Linked DNA regions of Euzebya rosea. Each later gene encodes a partner of the first gene's protein in a complex. Links are inferred from orthologs where the notes say so. Each region holds a gene or a part of one and is shown on either strand. Other genes may lie near its edges. The genes, in order: uvrB and CUC05_RS19805.

Evidence for each region.
Region 2: the proteins of uvrB (region 1) and CUC05_RS19805 are in contact, whole or in part, in a crystal structure (PDB 7EGT), measured with the Thermus thermophilus proteins. The link is inferred for Euzebya rosea from one-to-one orthologs. Residues at the interface, in WP_096411307.1 of Thermus thermophilus: Glu23, Leu25, Arg26, Asp27, Gly28, Glu29, Arg30, Phe31, Arg55, Glu326, Asp327, Phe328, Glu379, Ser382, Gln383, His398, Gly400, Arg401; in WP_096412145.1 of Thermus thermophilus: His654, Arg656, Phe657, Gln666, Asp668, Glu669, Lys680, Arg681, Leu682, Ser683, Lys685, Tyr686, Ala687.

What each region holds. Positions count from the first base shown.
Region 1 is NZ_PGDQ01000004.1:321,474-331,427, reverse strand. What follows is about bases 2,593-5,570. They hold uvrB (excinuclease ABC subunit UvrB), read right to left. Parts: upstream 5,125-5,570; coding sequence 3,061-5,124; downstream 2,593-3,060. Other genes in these bases: CUC05_RS06615 (mechanosensitive ion channel domain-containing protein), read right to left, coding at 5,230-5,570; CUC05_RS06625 (clostripain-related cysteine peptidase), read right to left, coding at 2,593-2,962. Also shown: CUC05_RS06630 (S8 family serine peptidase), read right to left, coding at 1-688; more of CUC05_RS06625, read right to left, coding at 833-2,592; more of CUC05_RS06615, read right to left, coding at 5,571-5,973; CUC05_RS06610 (hypothetical protein), read right to left, coding at 5,970-6,260; CUC05_RS06605 (RNA polymerase sigma factor), read right to left, coding at 6,257-6,832; CUC05_RS06600 (crotonase/enoyl-CoA hydratase family protein), read left to right, coding at 7,440-8,222; CUC05_RS06595 (hypothetical protein), read left to right, coding at 8,258-8,614; CUC05_RS06590 (AAA family ATPase), read left to right, coding at 8,729-9,700; CUC05_RS06585 (DUF58 domain-containing protein), read left to right, coding at 9,704-9,954. UniProt on the Escherichia coli protein: The UvrABC repair system catalyzes the recognition and processing of DNA lesions. A damage recognition complex composed of 2 UvrA and 2 UvrB subunits scans DNA for abnormalities.
Region 2 is NZ_PGDQ01000016.1:125,774-134,471, reverse strand. What follows is about bases 1,434-4,390. They hold CUC05_RS19805 (ATP-dependent helicase), read left to right. Parts: upstream 1,434-1,771; coding sequence 1,772-4,009; downstream 4,010-4,390. Other genes in these bases: CUC05_RS19800 (ROK family transcriptional regulator), read left to right, coding at 4,142-4,390; CUC05_RS19810 (DUF6069 family protein), read right to left, coding at 1,434-1,599. Also shown: fahA (fumarylacetoacetase), read left to right, coding at 1-1,164; more of CUC05_RS19810, read right to left, coding at 1,183-1,433; more of CUC05_RS19800, read left to right, coding at 4,391-5,329; CUC05_RS19795 (hypothetical protein), read left to right, coding at 5,621-6,718; CUC05_RS19790 (esterase/lipase family protein), read right to left, coding at 6,940-7,884; CUC05_RS19785 (hypothetical protein), read right to left, coding at 8,082-8,654. UniProt on the Escherichia coli protein: A helicase with DNA-dependent ATPase activity. Unwinds DNA duplexes with 3'-5' polarity. Translocates on single-stranded DNA with 3'-5' polarity. Initiates unwinding more efficiently from a nicked substrate than double-stranded DNA.

The DNA.
Region 1 (9,954 bases):
TCTCGCCTTCCTCGGCGGTCACGTAGAGGCCGAAGGTGATGCCGCCTGCACCGAGGTCGGTGTTGCCCCACTCCTGGCAGGCGTAGACGAGGAACGCGGTCTGGTCGAAGCGCCCGCCGTCGTCGGTCGTCTGCAGGATGAACATGCTGCGGAGGTCGATCCGGGGCGGGGGCTCGTTGCCGCTGCCGCCCGGGTTCGGCACGTTGTAGCTGGGACCGAAGACCCCGTCGGAGCCACCGCGGAACAGCAGCTGGCGGTTGGCCTGGACCCCGTTGTTCGGCAGGTTGGTGCCGTCGTCGCACTCGTCGTAGTACTGCTGCGCGATCGCGCCGGACCGTTGCTGCTCCAGCGAGCTGAACGTCGAGTCGCTGCTGGTCTCGCCGAGGTACTCCGCCTGCACGGCGTCCCGAGCGGCGTCGCGGGCTGCGGTGCTGTCGGCCCCGGCGGACGCGAACTCGCTGCGTTCGAACTCCTCGCGGTGCTCGGCGGCGAAGGCCGCCCAGTCGACGTCGAGCTCGCCGGGCGACCAGGTCTGCTCGACCGTCCCGGAGAACACCGTCCCGGAGGGCGAGGTGTCCACGGACGAGTCCGCGGGCTCGGCCGTCGAGGGCGTGGCGAGGGCTGCCGGAAGCAGCCCGAGCGCCAACGCCCCGGACACCAATGCAGTTTTGACGGCAGACAGACGCATCCCACACTCCATGTCAAGCGCCTCAATAGTTAACTACAACCCCATTGATTTACAAGGGGGGACCGCTGCAACACCGTACGGCGAAGGCGGGGCGCATGCCGGGATGATCCCCCGCCGGACTCCGGGGGTGTGGGAGGCGCGACGTCACTCCTGCAGGAACGTCGCCGAGGCGATCAGCTGGTTGCCGCCGTAGTCGGTGACGGTCAGGTCGACGTAGATCTCGGTTCCGGGGTCCAGCAGCTCCAGGCCGTACTGCAGGGTGGGCAGGTCGGCGAAGAGGGCGCCGTCGCCGTAGGCCGCCCACTCCACGGTGCCGTCGGGCAGGTACACGAGCACGACCGGGGCGATGAGGGCCGTGGGGTCGGCCTGCAGCTCCCCGTAGGACCCGGTCTCCTCGTCGAGCAGGTAGTAGACCTCCTGCAGGACGTCACCGGTCTCGGCATCCAGCACGATGGACAGGTCGACCGGCGCGACGACGTCGGATCCGGGCGCCTGGTAGTCCAGCGGCACGCTCGCGAAGGCCAGCGTGCCCTCCTCGTCGAAGTCCAGCTCCAGGTAGGCGTCGACGGAGTCACCGTCGGCGTCGGTCAGGGTCAGGACCGTCAGGTCGGTGAACCCGACGACGGTCCCGTCCTCGAGGATCTCCGCGGCGGTGTCGCCGAGCTGGACGATCGCGCCGTCCTCGGGGTCGATGTAGCCGAAGGACAGGCGGGCGTCGACGACGCTCTCCAACGATGCCGGGTCCAGCTGGACGGTGACCTCCACGCCACCCTCGACGTCGGTCACGGTGGCGTCGGCCCCGACCACGCTCGGCTCGGCACCGTCGGCACCCAGCCCCTCGCCGTCGGTGTCCGGTGCGGGCTGCGAGACGACCTCCTGGTCGAGGGCCACCGGCTGCCTGTCGGCGGGGATGGACTGTCCCGCGGAGTAGTAGGCGGTCAGGAACTGGGCCCAGGCCTCGCTGCCGGGCACCTGCAGGTACGCGCCATCGGCCAGGTCGTCGCTGGGTGGGAAGTAGATGGACATGCCGGTCGACCCGAGCCGGGCCGGACCGACGGTCTGGGCGACGACGGTGTCGTTGATCGCCCGCAGCACCGCGTCGGCCTCGTCGGACACCTGCAGGCTCTGCACGCCGATCTCGGCGACGAACTGGCCGAGGTCGGTGAGGTGGGTGCTCTGGGAGGGATCGGGCGAGCGGCCGTACTCCACGGTGCTGGCCCGCTGTCGTCCGATCAGCACCCCGAGGCCCTCGACCTGTTCGGCCAGCGTGCCGGCGAAGGTGGCCATGGCCTCCTCCAGCGCCGACATGCCGGCGAGGTCCAGCAGCGAGAGGGTGATCTCGGCACCGGTGCCCTGGGCGTCGGCCTGGCCGACGAACCCGTCGACGAACGCCGCGCCGAGCCCTGCGGCGTCGATCGTCGGGTCGGCCGCGATCGCGCCGAGCGCGCCGTAGTCCCAGCCGTGTCCCGGTTCGAGCTCCTCCGACGCCAGCATGTAGTCGGCGTAGGGGGCGAGCGCGCTGGCGACCTCGTAGGTGGCCATCAGGCAGGCGTCGAAGCCCAGCAGCTGGATGCGCTCCAGCCCAGCGGCGTCCAGGCCGGCGTCAAGGCCCGCGGCGATCTCGCTGAGGTCCAGGACCTCCCCGCTGCTGTCGTCGGGGCCGATGCCGGTCCAGCCGCCACCGTGGTCGGAGATGGTCAGGGCGTAGTTGTCGGCCGGGAAGGTCTCGACGGCGAACGCGATGAAGGAGGCCAACGTCGTCGGATCGGCCATGTCGAGCTCACCCAGGTCGGCGATCTCGGCGAACTCGTCGGCCTGGACGTACAGCAGCTTGGCCGTCTCCCAGTCGTCGAGGTTCAGCAGCGGCTGGTCGGTGTGGCCGGCCTCGCGGTCGACCAGCGCGACGGTGTTGACGCCGATGGGCGAACCGACGGTGGCCATCTCGGCGACGTCCTCCAGCATCGGCTCCTCGAGGTTGGTGTCGGCGATGGAGTACAGCATGTAGGTCCACGACTCGGGCTCGAGCGGGTCGACGTCGAGCCCGAACCCGACATCACCCACGAGGGTGCCGTCCGCTCCCCCACCGTCACCGGACCGATCGTCGTCCTCGGCAGCCTCGTCCGTCCCCGGGTCGTCCTCGTCGGCGACGCCACCGTCCTCGACGACCGCCGGGGCCTCCTCGGCCACCGTGTCGTCCACGGATCCGTCATCGGTGCCCGAGCACGCTGCTGCCAGCAGCACCATCACCAGCAGGAGGGCCACTGTCCCGTGCATCTTCATCGTTGCCCGCGTTCTCGTCAGCCGATGTCCCGCGACATCGGGGGCGAGGACGGTACTCCTGTCCGCCACGCGGTGTGTTCAGGACCCGAAGGTCAGGTTGCGGCGCTCATGCCCCGCAGCTCGCGCTTCAGCTCGCCGATCTCGTCACGCAGCCGTGCGGCGTACTCGAACCGCAGCTCGCCCGCCGCCTGGTGCATCTCGTCGCTGAGCGTCTGGATGAGGGTCGCCAGCTCGTCCGACGGCAGGTCGCTGACGTCGGGCATGCCGGGCAGCGCCTCACGGCTGCGGTCGGACGGGTCGGCGGACTGGTAGGGCATGCCGGCCTCGGCGGCGCGGGCCATCTGGATGATGTCACCGACGCGCTTGCGGATCGTCTGCGGGTCGATGCCGTGCTCGCGGTTGAACTGCTCCTGGATCGCCCGACGGCGGTTGGTCTCGCTGATCGCGGTCCGCATGGAGTCGGTGATGTTGTCGGCGTACATCACGACCTTGCCGTTCACGTTTCGTGCGGCACGTCCGATGGTCTGGATCAACGACGTCTCGGAGCGGAGGAACCCCTCCTTGTCGGCGTCGAGGATGGCCACCAGCGCCACCTCGGGCAGGTCCAGGCCCTCCCGGAGGAGGTTGATGCCGATGAGCGCGTCGAAGTGTCCCATCCGCAGGTCGCGGAGGATCTCGATGCGCTCGACGGTGTTGATCTCGGAGTGCAGGTAGCGGACCTTCAGCCCCGCCTCGAGCAGGTAGTCCGTCAGGTCCTCCGACATCTTCTTGGTCAGGGTGGTGACCAGCACACGTTCGTCCCGTTCGGCGTGGCCGCGGATCTCCTCGATGAGGTCGTCGATCTGTCCCTTCGTCGGCCGCAGCAGGACCTCTGGGTCGATGAGGCCCGTCGGACGGATGACCTGCTCGACGATGGTGGAGGACATGCGCCGCTCGAACGGCCCGGGGGTCGCCGACACGTGCACCGTCTGACCGACCTTCTCGCGGAACTCCTCGAAGCGGAGCGGCCGGTTGTCCATCGCGGACGGCAGCCGGAACCCGTGCTCGACGAGGGTCGTCTTGCGCGACCGGTCGCCCTCGTACATGCCGCCGACCTGCGGGACGGTCACGTGGGACTCGTCGACGATCAGCAGGAAGTCGTCGGGGAAGTAGTCGATCAGCGTGTAGGGCGTCTCGCCCGGGCTGCGACCGTCGAGGTGCCGGGAGTAGTTCTCGATCCCCGAGCACATGCCGATCTCCTTCAGCATCTCGAGGTCGTAGTTGGTGCGCATCCGCAGCCGCTGGGCCTCGAGCAGCTTGTCGGCCGCCGTCAGCTCCTCGAGCCGTTCGTCGAGCTCGGCCTGGATCGTCTGGATGGCGCGTTCGAGGCCCGTTCCCCCGGTGATGTAGTGGGAGTTGGGGAAGATCATGACCTGCTCGAACTCGCCGATCAGCTCGCCGGTGATCGGCTCGAGCCGGGTGATCCGGTCGATGGTGTCGCCGAAGAACTCGATGCGCCAGGCGGTCTCGCCGTCGGCCGGGAAGATCTCGAGGGTGTCGCCGCGGACACGGAACTTGCCGCGGACGAAGTTCAGCTCGTTGCGTTCGTACTGCAGCTCGACCAGCCGCCGGATCACCTTGTCGAGGTCGATGTCCATGCCCTCGCTGAGCATGAGGTGGTACTTCTCGTACTGCTCGGGGGACCCCAGGCCGTAGATGCAGGACACCGATGCGACGATGAGCACGTCGCGCCGCGTCATCAACGACATCGTCGCCTCGTGGCGGAGGCGCTCGATCTCGTCGTTGATCGAGGAGTCCTTCTCGATGTAGGTGTCCGACGAGGGGACGTAGGCCTCGGGCTGGTAGTAGTCGTAGTAGCTGACGAAGTACTCGACGGCGTTGTTGGGGAAGAACTCCTTGAACTCACCGGCGAGCTGGGCGGCCAGGGTCTTGTTCGGCGCCATGACGAGGGTCGGCCGCTGGACCTCGTTGATGATGTTGGCCATCGAGAAGGTCTTGCCCGATCCGGTCACACCGAGCAGGCAGACGTCGGTCTCGCCCCGGGCGAGGGCCTCGGTCACACCCGCGATCGCGCGCGGCTGGTCACCAGCGGGCTGGTAGTCGCTGACGATCTCGAACCGACCGTCGCGACGGACCGGCGTGGTGGGGCTGGACATGGCCCCATGGTCGCGTACCCGTCAACCACCGTCACCCGGTCTCCCGTCAGGAGGCTGTCAGGAGGGCCACACGGGAGACCAACGTGGCCTCCTGCGAGCCGGAGGTCATCCCGCCGACGCGGTGGGCTGGTCGAGGAAGCGTTCGTGGGGGATGTCGACGATGGTCCCGTCGGTCGTGCGGAGGCTGACCGACACGTGGCCGACGCCGACGACCTCACCGGTGACGTCCCCGAAGGTCACGATCGACCCGACCTCGAGCATGTTGTCCACGTGGCGGCCGGCGATGACGGAGCCGAGCAGCGGCCGCAGGCCGAGCCCGAGACCCAGTGCAGCCGCGACGACCAGCCCCGAGAAGGTGATGAGCAGCAGCTGCCGCAGCACGCCGACATCCATGCCGGCCTGCTCGGCGGCGATCAGGGAGACGAGCACCACGATGGTCCAGTAGACGACCGCGCCGGCCACCCGGGCCATGGCCGGTCGCACCGTGGCGATCACTCGGGTGACCGTCGCCCGCAGGACGGCGGCCACGAGCAGGGCGACGATGACGAGGATGAAGCTGATCGTCAGCCCGGGAAGGGCGCCGATCATCCCCGACAGGGCAGCCTGCAGGCCCGTGTCGGTCGCCACGGGATCCACCAGGCGACCGAGGCCGAGGAGGAACCCGACCGCGCTGACCCCGACGAGGGTTGCCTTGGCGAGGGAGTTGACCTCGGCCCTGTCATCCAGCAGGCGGCCGCCGAGGACACGCAGCAGCCAGGCCAGGACGAAGGCCGCGACCACGCACACGATGATGGGCACGAGGGTGCGAACGAGGGGGCCGTCGGCGGCGAGCAGGGTGTCGAAGGTCATCGAGGGTCCTCGGTGGGGGCAGTCGTCGGGCCATCATCGCTGCCGGGGAGGTCGTCGCGCAGCCCCAGCAGGTCCGGGGTCGCCCGGGCCACGCGGCCGAAGGACCCGAAGATCGACCCGGCGAGGACGCTGACGATCGCCTCGGCCCGGACACGCTGCACCGTGGCCTCAACGGCTTCCTCGCGGGGCACGGCGATGGACCGGAGCAGGCCGGCGGCCTCGCCGACCAGGGCCATGGTCACACGATCCAACCCGTCCGGGTCATCGAACGCGTCGACGGTGCTCATGCGCGGCCCTCCCCTCGGTCGTGGGCGGAGAGGGCGTCGGCGACGGCCTGTCGGGCACGGAAGATACGGCTCTTGACCGCGGACAGGGAGATGTCGAGGGTCTCGGCGATCTCCTCGTAGGGCAGCCCCTGGACGTCGCGGAGCACGAAGGCGGCGCGAGCGTCCTCGCTGAGGTCGGCGAGGGCCCGCTGGACCACGGCGACCCGCTCCATGCCCTCCACCGTTCCCTCGGGGGACGAGGCGGGATCGGGCCGGTCGGGGACGTCGGAGGACACCCCCTCCTTGCGACGGGTGACGAGGCTGAGGCTCGTGTTCGTCGCGATGCGGTACAGCCACGTCGAGACCTGGCTGTCTCCCCTGAACGTCGCGAGCGCCCGCCAGGCCCTGACGAAGGTCTCCTGGACGGCGTCCTCGGCGTCGGCGTCGCGACCACAGATGCCACGGGCGACGCTGAACAACATGCCGTAGTTGCGACGGATGACCTCCTCGAAGGCCCCCACGTCCCCACCGCGGGCGCGGGTGAGCAGCTCGGCGTCGTCGAACACGGCGAACGCCGGGCCCGAGCGATGCACCGCGCCGTCACTCCCGAACACCTCCGTGGAAACTCGACATCCTTTCTCGATGGACCCACCCCGGGGCCAGAAGTTTCTCGGCAACGGTACAGCCGTTGCGATCACGGCCTCACGTACCGAACGTGGCTCACCCGGACCGCCGGTCCCCGAAGAAGGGTCCTGCAGCCGCGGGACGGCACCCTAGACTCCCAGCCGACGACGCGATGAGTGACCGTTACGGCACTTTCCGTCAAGAATCTTGCCCAAGTGAAGAAGATTCACCGAACATGGTTCAGTAACGGGTTCCATGGGCACCTTGGTTGCACAGGTCCAGGCGGGACCACACGAACGGGTCGGCTCGGCCCTGCACACACGGCCAGCCAGGACGGCCGACAACGTCGACCACGGTTGACTCCACGAAGCTTGCAGCGGTGATGCCCACCCCCTCATGTCATCGCTGCTGGGCCCGGTACTCCCCAGTGCCGGGCCCGTTTCGTTCTCCCGGGTGGGAGCCCGTCGTGCCACGCCTCGGTCGTGCTCGCTGACCGGCGTGCGACCGCGACCGGGTTCGTCCCCGCCGCATCGACCCCCGTACGCTGCGCCGACCCCCGTCAGAGGAGCCACCACCATGCCCGCAGCGCACATCACCACCCGAGTCGACGGCCACGTCCTCCACATCGGCGTGGACCGCCCCGAGAAGCGCAACGCCTTCGACCGTGGGATGTTGCACGCCCTCGCCGAGGCCTACGACCGGCTGGCAACCGACGACGACCTGCGCGTCGGCGTCGTCTCGGCCAGCGGCGACCACTTCTCCGCGGGCCTGGACCTCGCTGACGTGGGTCCGGCGATCGCGGCCGGCGAACCGTTCGTGCCCGCGGGCATGACCGACCCGTTCGGCATCTGGGGCGAGCCGTGCCCCAAGCCGGTCGTGATGGCCGTCCAGGGCGTTGCGTTCACCCTCTCCATCGAGCTCGCGCTGGCCGCCGACATCATCGTCGCCGCCGACGACGTCCGCTTCCGCCAGCTGGAGGTCGGCCGCGGCATCGTGCCGTTCGGCGGCGCGACCATCCGCGCCGTCCGCAACCTCGGGTGGGGCAACGCCATGCGCTTCCTGCTGACGGGCGAGGAGTTCGGCGCCGAGGAGGCCCACCGGATCGGGCTCGTGCAGGAGGTCGTTCCCGCGGGCGAGCAGCTCGCCGCGGCCACCGCCATCGCCGAGACCATCGCCGCGCAGGCACCGATGGGCGTCCAGGCCACCCTGCGGCAGTCACGTCTGTCCCGCGACGTGTCCACCGACGCCGCGATCGCCGACATGCACGAATCACTGGTCCCGATCATGACCAGCGAGGACGCTGCCGAGGGCCTGCGGTCCTTCGTCGAGCGTCGCGACGGCGTGTTCCAGGGGAAGTGACCCGCCGCCTGTCGGGTGCGGCAGCCGGGGGTGCGGTGGGCACTGCCATCCTCGTCGGCGTGCTGGCGGCCAGCCCCGTGCGGCCGGACGCGTGGTGGGTCGCGCTGCTGGTCGTCGGCATGCTGCTTCCCGCTGCCGCGGCCGGTGGGGCTGCCGCGGGACTCCGGCTCGTCCGCGGGCACCGCGTCGCTGCGGTCGCGCGCCTGACCGCCGTCGGCACCCCGGTGATGGCGATCTTCCTGCGCTTCGCGGTCATGGCGGTCTTCAGCACCTCGGCGCCCGGCGTCCAGGAAGGTGTGTCCATGGTCCTCGGTGCGGCGGCAGCGGCTGCGCTGGCCGGTCGCTACACCCCCGGCCTCGACGACGCCGACGGGGCCACGCACACCGGATAGGACCCGGCAGACCACACCCCAGCGCTCAAGGGGACCCCCTCGCCTGCCGATGCCAGTGACACGCACGCATCGTGGCGTGCCGCGGCATGCCACGGTCCACGGAAGGCTCTGCCAGTGTCCACTCCCCTGCTGCCCGGCCAGACCGCACGGGTCGAGACGTCGACGCCGGTCGACCCGACGCTGGCCGCCCGACTCGTCGACCACGTCGAGCGGGTCGTCGTGGGCAAGCGGTCCGTGGTGACCCTGTCGGTGGCGACGCTGCTGGCCGGTGGCCACCTCCTGCTGGAGGACGTACCGGGTGTCGGCAAGACCGTCCTGGCGCGGACCCTCGCGCGAACCATCGACGGGCAGCACACCCGCATCCAGGGCGCCCCCGACCTGCTGCCGACCGACCTGACCGGCGCTGCGGTCTGGCGGCCCCGCGAGGAGCGGTTCGAGTTCGTGGCCGGACCGTTGTTCGCCAACATCGTCGTGGTCGACGAGGCCAACCGGATGCCACCACGGACCCAGGCGGCCCTGCTGGAGGCGATGGAGGAGGGCCAGGTCTCCGTCGACGGGGTCAGCCACGCCCTCCCCCAGCCGTCGATGATCCTCGCGACGCAGAACCCGGTGGAGCAGCACGGGGTCCACCCGCTCCCGGAATCCCAGCTCGACCGGTTCACCGCCGCCACCTCCATGGGCTACCCGGAGGCTGCGGACGAGGTGGCGATCGTCGCCAGCCAGCTGCGCGCCGACCCGCTGACGAGCCTGCCGCCGCTGCTGGACCTGCACCAGCTCGCCGGCCTGCAGGCTGCAGCCCGCAACGTGACGGCCACCGCCGACCTGCTCGGGTACGCCGTCCGGCTGGTGCGGGCCACCCGTGACCGGGCCGGGGTCCGGCTGGGCGCATCACCCCGTGCCGCCCTGCAGATGGTCCGCCTGGGTCAGGCCATGGCGCTGATCGACCAGCGACCGGTGGTGCTGCCCGACGACCTCAAGCGGGTTGCATCGGCCGTGCTGGTCCATCGGCTCGTCGTCGACGGCCGCGGCGGGCAGCCGGACGAGGTCGTGCAGGCAGTCCTGCACGAGACGCCCGTCACCGCCTGACCCGTGGGACCTCCCCGCCTGCCGACGACCCGCCCGACCGGGCTCGGCTGGTTCGTGCTCGGCCTGGCGACGCTGCTGTACGTCGCAGGCGCCAACATCGGGTCGGGGTGGCTGGTCCTTCTGGCCGCCACGCTGGGTGCCGCGGTGACGGTCGACCTCGTCACGACCCGAGGACTGTCCCGGGCCACGGCCTGCGTCGTCGACGGAGCCGGGACGGGGACGGTCGAGGCGCCCCCGCACGTGACGGTGCGAGT
Region 2 (8,698 bases), on another replicon or contig:
GTCGTCGTCGATGGCCATCCCGTGCCGGCCGTCCGCATCGGTGACCACGCCCTGGACCTGCGTGCCTGTCACCGCGCGGGACTGCTGCCCGGGGTCGTCTGGGCCGAACACGTCGACCTCACGATGCTGATGATGGAGGGGGCAGAGGTGTGGGCGGGCGTTCGTGCAGCCGTCACCGACCTGCTGTCGGAGGGGGGTTCGCAGCACCCGCCGGACGGGGCGCTGATCCCGCTGGCCGACGTGGCGGCCCCGACGATGCCCTTCACCGTCGCCGACTACGTCGACTTCTACTCCTCCCTTCATCACGCCACGAACCTCGGACGCCTGTTCCGGCCCGACTCCGACCCGTTGCTGCCCAACTGGCGCCACCTCCCGGTGGGCTACCACGGCCGCGCCGGCACCGTGGTGGTCAGCGGCACGCCGATCCACCGTCCCGTCGGCCAGCAGCGGCCCCCCGAGCCGGGTGCCGCCCCGCCGGTGGGCCCCTCGGAACGCCTCGACATCGAGCTGGAGGTCGGCTTCGTCACCGGTGGCCTCGGGACGCCGCTGGGGACCCCCGTCCCCGCGTCGGCCGCAGGTGAGCACATCTTCGGCATCGTGCTGGTCAACGACTGGTCCGCACGCGACATCCAGGCGTGGGAGTACCAGCCGCTGGGACCGTTCCTGGGCAAGTCCTTCGCGACGTCGATCGGCCCGTGGATCACTCCGCTGGCAGCGCTCGACGCCGCCCGTGTGGCCTCGCCCGAGCAGGACCCGCCCGTCAGCGACTACCTGCGGGTCGAGGGGCGCTGGTCCTTCGACCTCTCCCTCGAGGTGGCCATCACCCCGGCCGGGACGACGACCGAGGAGGTCGTCAGCCGGGTGTCCTTCGCCGACATGTACTGGACGATGCCGCAGCAGCTGGCGCACGCGACCGTCAACGGCGCCACGATCCGGGCCGGCGACCTGTTCGCCTCCGGCACCGTGTCCGGCCCCGAACGCGGCACCGAGGGTTCGCTGATCGAGCTGACCATGGGCGGGCGCGAACCCATCACGATCGCCGGGGTCGACCGCACGTTCCTCCAGGACGGCGACACCGTGACCCTGCGCGGGTCGTGCGAGGGCGCCGACGGCCAGCGGATCACGCTGGCCGAGGTCACCGGGACGATCCTGCCGCCCGGGTAGGGGGCGGCGACGACGGGATCAGTCCTTCTGACCCCGTGCGGCCATGGTCGGGATCAGCACGATCGCCACGGCCGAGCACAGCGCCACGAGACCCCACTTGGCGCCGGTGGTCCCGTCTGTCGGGATGATGGCCAGGATCGCGGCGGCCAGCGCGCCGAAGGCGACCGCCATCCAGATCTTCCGACCCCTGTCCTTGCCGAGACCCTGCTCGAGCAGCATCACGGCGATCCAGCCGACCAGGCCGATCGCGAGGGCCGCCAGGGTGGTGGTCATCAGGCCGGGCGACATCGACAGGCCGAAGGGGCCGGTGAGGACGAGGTGCATCGTCGCGGCGACACCGGGGGCGAGCAGGACGCCGGCGAGGCGGTAGCCGATCGGCTTGGGCGTCGGGGGGACGATGTCTTCCTGGGTCTGAACGGGGATTGCGCCGGCCATGGGTGATCGTGTTCCTCGGGAGTGGGTGGCTCGGTGTGCGCCCCGCCGTGCGGGGCGTGACGACCGGGGATGCCCGCGCCGTCTTCGTCGACGTGGAGGGTATCGGATCGTGTCGGCCGGCCAGCATTCGGCCCCGGGCGGTGTCACGGGCACCCCGTACCATGACCTCACCGTGACGACTCCCAGCCTGCACCTCGACGGACTCAACCCACAGCAGAAGGACGCCGTGATGCACGACGGCGGTCCGCTGCTCGTCGTGGCCGGGGCCGGGTCGGGGAAGACCCGTGTCCTGACCCACCGCATCGCCCGCCTGATCGGCGACGGTGCGCACCCGCTGGAGATCCTCGCGATCACCTTCACCAACAAGGCCGCGGGTGAGATGAAGGACCGCGTCGGTCGCCTGGTCGGCGACGACCTGGTGGGGATCAGCCGCGACGAGCAGGGCCAGCCGACCAAGCGTCGCTGGGGTGGCATGTGGGTGCAGACGTTCCACTCCGCCTGTGCCCGCCTGCTGCGCACCGAGGCCCCTCGCCTGGGCTACGCCAAGCACTTCACGATCTACGACACCAGCGACTCCGGCCGGGTCGTCTCCCGGGTCATCAGCGACATTGGCCTGGACACCAAGAAGATCCCCGTCCGGGCCGCGCTGTCGGCGATCTCGGCGGCCAAGAACGAGCTGATCGACTTCGAGACCTACGCCTCGCAGGCCGAGGACTGGTGGACCACGCAGGTTGCCGAGGTCTACAAGGGCTACCAGGCCAGGCTCCACGCGGCCTCGGCCATGGACTTCGACGACCTGCTGGTCAAGACCGTGGAGATCTTCCAGCTGTTCGACGACACCCTGCAGCGCTACCAGCGGCAGTTCCAGCACGTCCTGGTCGACGAGTGGCAGGACACCAACCACGCCCAGTACAAGCTGGTGCAGATGCTGGCCGACCAGCACCGCAACATCACGGTCGTCGGCGACTCCGACCAGTCGATCTACGCCTTCCGCGGTGCGGACATCCGCAACCTGCTGGACTTCGAGAACGACTTCCCCGACGCGACGACGATCGTGCTGGACCGCAACTACCGGTCCACCCAGACCGTGCTCGACGCGGCAAACGCCGTCATCGCCAACAACTCCCAGCGGGTCGCCAAGGACCTGTGGACCGAGGCAGGCGCCGGCGACCGGATCATCCGCTACACCGCAGAGAACGAGCACGACGAGGCCGCGTTCGTCGCCGAGGAGATCCGCAAGCTGACCGCCGAGGGCACCTACCGCGGTGCCGACTGCGCGGTCTTCTACCGGACCAACGCCCAGTCCCGCGTGATGGAGGAGGTCATGCTGCGGGTCGGCCAGCCGTACCAGGTGATCGGCTCGACGCGCTTCTACGACCGCAAGGAGGTCAAGGACGCCCTGGCCTACCTGACCGTGCTGGTCAACCCCGGGGACGACGTCGCCGCGGGCCGCATCCTCAACGTCCCCCGGCGCGGGATCGGCAAGAAGACCCAGGAGGCGCTGACCGGCTACGCCGCGACCACCGGCACGACGCTGATCGAGGCCTGCCGCCAGGTGGGCGCCATCAACGGCGTGCCCACCCGCGCGGTCGGGGCCGTCGAGGGGTTCGTGGCGTTCCTCGACCGGATGCGCACCGCATGGATCGAGGAGGAGCTCACCCCACGGGCCCTGCTGGAGAAGGTGCTGGCGGAGTCCGGCTACATCGCCGAGCTCGAGGCCGAGCGCAGCCCCGAGGCCGAGGCACGGCTGGAGAACCTGGCCGAGCTCGAGGGCGTCGCCGAGGACCTGCTGTCGCTGACCCCCGACGCGACGCTGCCCGAGTTCCTCGAACGGGTGCAGCTGGTCAACGCCGAGGACGACCTGACCGACGAGTCGGCACGCGTGACGTTGATGACCCTGCACAACGCCAAGGGCCTGGAGTTCCCCGTCGTCTTCCTCGTCGGCCTCGAGGAGGGCGTCTTCCCCCACAGCCGAACCCTGTCGGAGCCCGACGAGATCGAGGAGGAGCGGCGGCTGGCCTACGTCGGCATGACCCGCGCGGAGAAGCGGCTGTACGTGACGTCGGCCTGGGCGCGGACGTTGTTCGGCGGGTCGCAGTCCAACCCGCCCAGCCGTTTCCTCGGCGAGATCCCCGCTGAGCTGGTCGAGGACCGCTCCACCGATCGGGGGGGACCGTCGCGTCGCGCCCTGTCCATGGCCGGGGTGAAGACGCAGTACCACCGCCGGGTCGAGGAGGACGACGACGGGCCCGAGTTCAAGGCAGGGGACTGGGTCATGCACACCCGGTTCGGCAAGGGCCGCATCGTGGAGATGACCGGCATGCCGGGTGAGGAGGAAGCCGTCATCGACTTCGCCGAGACCGGCGAGAAGCGCCTTGTCCTGGCCTACGCTCCGCTGATCCGCGCCTGACGTCCCTCGGCGCGTTCGCGTGTTGACATGGGCACGGTCGGAGGGTCGCGCGTTATGCTGGACAACCTCCTGACATCAGTCAACCAATGAACTAAGTCCGTCATGGACCGACCGGAAGTACGAGGGATCGCCATGGACGTGAACACGACGGTCAACACGGCCGGGGAGGTGCTCACGCTCATACGGGACGGTCGGGCACGGACCCGCGCGGAGCTCGTGCGCCTGACCGGTCTCTCGCGGGCAACGGTGTCCCAGCGGGTCGAGTCACTCCTCGGTGGCGGGTTCGTCTACGAGGCGGGTGAGGCTCCGAGCACCGGCGGTCGACCACCGCAGACGCTGGCGTTCAACAGCGAGGCCGGCGTGGTGCTCGTCGCCGATCTCGACGTCACCCGCGCACGCCTCGCGATCGCCGACCTGTCCGGGACGCTGCTGGCCGAGTCCACCGGTGAGATCGACATCGCCGCGGGCCCCGACACGGTGATCGCGTGGATGCTGGACGGGTTCGAGGACCTGCTGGGGAAAGCCGGGCGCGGATCTGCGGCGGTGCGCGGCATCGGCATCGGGTTGCCGGGGCCGGTCGAGTACTCCGCTGGTCGTGCCGTCAGCCCGCCGATCATGCCCGGGTGGGACGGTGTTGCGGTGCCGGCGCTGGTGCAGAAGGCCCATCCGGTGCCGGTCCTCGTGGACAACGACGTCAACATCATGGCGTTGGGCGAGTACTGGACCCACTGGCGGGACCGGGTGGACGACCTGCTGTTCGTCAAGGTCGGCACCGGCATCGGCAGCGGGCTGGTGATGCACGGCCGGATCTACCGCGGTCAGAACGGCGCGGCCGGTGACATGGGGCACATCCGTGTCCCGTCCCCCGGGACCGTCGTGTGCCGCTGCGGGAACGTGGGGTGCCTGGAGGCCGTCGCCAGCGGTGCGGCCCTGGCTGCGGAGCTCAGGCGGCAGGGTGTCGACGTCGAGGCTGTCGCCGACGTGGTGAGGGAGGCCACGGGCGGAAGCACGCAGGCCATCCGCATGATCAGGGAGGCGGGTCGGCAGATCGGCGAGGTCCTCGCCGGGGCCGTCAACCTGCTGAATCCGGGTGCCATCGTCGTCGGTGGTGAGGTCGCGCTGGCTGCTGCCGAACTCGTCGCGGGTGTCCGCGAGGCCGTGTACGAGCGTTCGACGGTCCTGGCCACCCACGACCTGCGCGTGCAGACGAGCGAGCTGAACGAACGTGCCGGCGTCACCGGTGCCGCCGTCATGATCATCGAGTCGATCCTCATGCCCGGGGCCGTGGACGAGGCGATCCGAGACCGCTCGCCGAGCTGAGGTCACGGTTCGGCGGCTCGAGCACCCGCAGAGTTCGGCGCCAGACGCAGCGTCTCCGTCGTCGAGGCGCTCGTGGCGACCCGAGTTGTGCACCTCGGCCGCTGCCTTGGCTCAACTGCGCACATCGCGCTGGTGCTGGAGCACTTCGACCGGGACGGCGGCTGACCTGCACAACTCGCCTTGGCACGGTCGGCCAGGTCAACACCGGGCGCCGGGGTGCTTGGGCAAGTTGTCCACGAGGCGGCCAGAAGCCGACGGCGGGCGGCTTGGGTTGGGGGCGAGGGTGGAGGCATGGACACCTCACGGACAGGAACCCTCGGTGACGGCCCCCCGGCCCGAGAGCCGGTGGACATGGCCCTCCTCGATCAGCTGGCCACGCGGCAGGCCGGCCACGTCGCCGTCTGGCAGGCCGTCGTGCTCGGCCTGCCACGGTCATCCGTCACCGAGCTCGTGGCCCGGAGGGGGTGGACACGGGCCCATCGGGGCGTCCTGCGCGTGCTGGGGGGCCGGTCCGACGACCTCGGTCGCGTGTGGGCGGCGCTCCTGTGCGTGGCGGGGATCGGTGGCCCCGAACGGGCTGCGTCCAGAATGCGAGAGGGAGGGGAGCAGGCCGATGCCCTCGCCCGGGCGGTGTCCGACGTCGCGGTGGTGACCGGCTTCTCGGCGGCGTGGCTGATGGGGGTCCGGGGACGTCCTCCCGCGGTTCCCCAGCTGCTGGTCGAGCGAGGGACCCAGGTCCGTGGCCGCCCTGTGCGGGTGGTCCGCAGCCGACGACCGGCTGGCGACGTTCGCTGGATCGACGGTGTCCCGTGCGCCGTCCCGCACCGGGTTCTGTGGGACATGGCGTGGATCGGTCGTCGTACCGATCGTGCGGTCGTGAACGTGGCCGACGCCGCCGTCGACCTGGACCGGACGCGGGTGCTGTCGATCGACGAGTTCCTCGGAGCCGTGGCCGATCCGCTTTCCTTCGGACTGCCCGTCCGGGTCCCCCGGGCAATGGTTCGGGCGGCCGACCGGGTACGGCCCGGGTTCTCCCACTCCGCGACCGAAGCCCGGGGTCGGGTGGTCATCCGACAGACCCTCGAGGAGTTCGGCCTGGAGACGACCTCACGGCCCTACCTCCTGCGGGACGAGACCGGGAGGATGGTCGCCGAGCTGGACGTGGCGGTCACGGAGCTGCAGTGGGGGCTGGAGATCGACGGTCCGCACCACGATGCGCCGTCGGTCGCCCGGCGTGACCGGGTGCGTGACGGTCGGGTCAGGCAGGTGGAGCGGTGGGACGTGACCAGGTATCACCACACCCTTGTCTCGCAGGAGACGACGTTCCGTCATCGCGTTCGACGCGACGCACTGGACCGGCTCGCCCGTCACGGCCGGCGGGCCGCGTAGTCGGACGTTGCCACGCCCCTGGGCCCCGGCCGCTGCACCCACGTTGTGCAGCTTCATCAGCCGATCGGCCGAGCTGCACATTCGCCGGGCCGACGCGTGCAGGTCGACCAGCCGGCCGGCCGTACTGCACAACTCGTGGGAGGCAGGCCGAACCGGGCCGAACCGCGCCGAACCCCGCCGAACCGGGCCGAACCGGGCCCCGACGAAGGGGAGGGGAGGGGCTACGCCTCGGCGGCGAGGTCGCCGGCGGCCAGGGAGGGTTCGGGGTCGGCCACCGGGGGGACCACGCGGAGGGTGCGGGCGCTGCGCTCGGGCAGGGGGTGCACGTCGTCGAGGGGCTCGGGCCGGTTGAGGGTGCGGTCGGAGAGGTGCTCCACGACCGTCCGCATGACCTCGCCGGACAGCAGCAGCGACAGGTGGCCGAGGTCGTCGACCTTGACGTTGTGGGCACGCAGCGCCGGGTGCACGAGCTTGGCGCTGACCCCCGGCACGATGAGCATGTCGAGGTCGGAGTACACCGCGATCCAGCGCACGTCGCTGGGGCGTGCGGTCTCCTCCAGCTTGCGCATCAACGTGTGGCCGGGGCGCATCTGCGGGCCGGACGACCCGGGCGCCAGGTAGGCGGCGTAGGTGCCCCGATGGGGCGAACCCAGGCTGATCACGGTGTCGACCGTGTCGTGGCCGCCGAGCTGCTGGACGTAGTACCGCGACACGACCCCGCCCATGGAGTGGCCGACGATCATGACCTTGTCCGCACCGGAGATGGACCGGACCCGGTCGACCTCGGCGGCCAGCATCCCCGCGATCTCGGGGATGTCGTAGGTCAGCGGGTTGTAGTCGAAGGCGTGGATGTGGCGGAAGCCCGCCTTGCGCAGCACCCGGTTGATGCCGAGGAACGCGCTGCGGTTGTGGATCCAGCCGTGCACGAGGATGATCGGCATGTTCGCCGTCTCGCTGTCGGTGACGGCGTCCGGCAGGTCCTGCCCGAGCGGGGTGCTCCGCCGGTTGGCGTCACGCGCCATGCCCATCGGGTAGGCCGCCGCGTGGACTGCCGTCAGCGCGAGCTCTCGTACCGTGCCGATGTAGGTGCCGGGGCGCAGAAGGCTTCTGAGGGCGACCGCCGCCTGTCGACGCAGGTGGGACAGGTCGTCGTACTCGGCTTCCACGCTTGGATTCAACTGCGGGCTCCGGCGGTTGGGTGGCGATGTTCGGTTGTGGCTCACGGAGTGCGAACGGTGAGTGGCGCTCAGTGTGCCCCTACAACGCCCAACCAAAGCGCTTCTACGCCCTGATTCGCAAATCGTATGTACAAAACGATACGAACTGACTAGACCCCGGTCGCCTCGGTGACAGGAACGACGGGTCAGCAGGCGGGAGCAACGTCGCTGTTGTCCGTGGGTGGCAGCGACTCCCCGGGTGTGGGGTCCACGTACAGGTCCCCGTCCACCGCGGACGCGCCGGCCCTGACCAACGAATCGCCGGTCCCGCCGACCCGTCGGCCCTGCAGCGTCCACACCGTGCCCGCCGGGGACTCGATCCGGCGCGACGACGTGCAGTACCTGGCGCCCTCGGGCGGGTCGGCGAACGCGGCCAGCACGCCCCCGCCCCGCACGACGAGGACGGTGGTCCCGTTGACCTCCACCACTGCATCCGCGCGGGGGTCGACCTGGTCGAGTGACCCAACGTTGACGAACGGGGCCTCCGGGCGGGCCGACCCGCCGATGACCGCCGGGATGACCACCGCGAGGATCAGCAGGCCGGCCACGACCGCCGCGACGGGCCAGTGCAGGCCCATGCGTTCCCGCAGGACGATCTTGCGCGCGCGCTTGGCCGCCCGTGGTGGCAGGTAGCCGCCGGGACCGAAGTCCGGGGTGTCCTCGGGTGGGCTCGCGGCCGACCCCTCGGGGGTGGGCCGGTCGGTGGGACGGTCGCTCATGACTCCATGAAGTGTGCCGGTCGGGCCGCCTCGGTTCAGGTCGG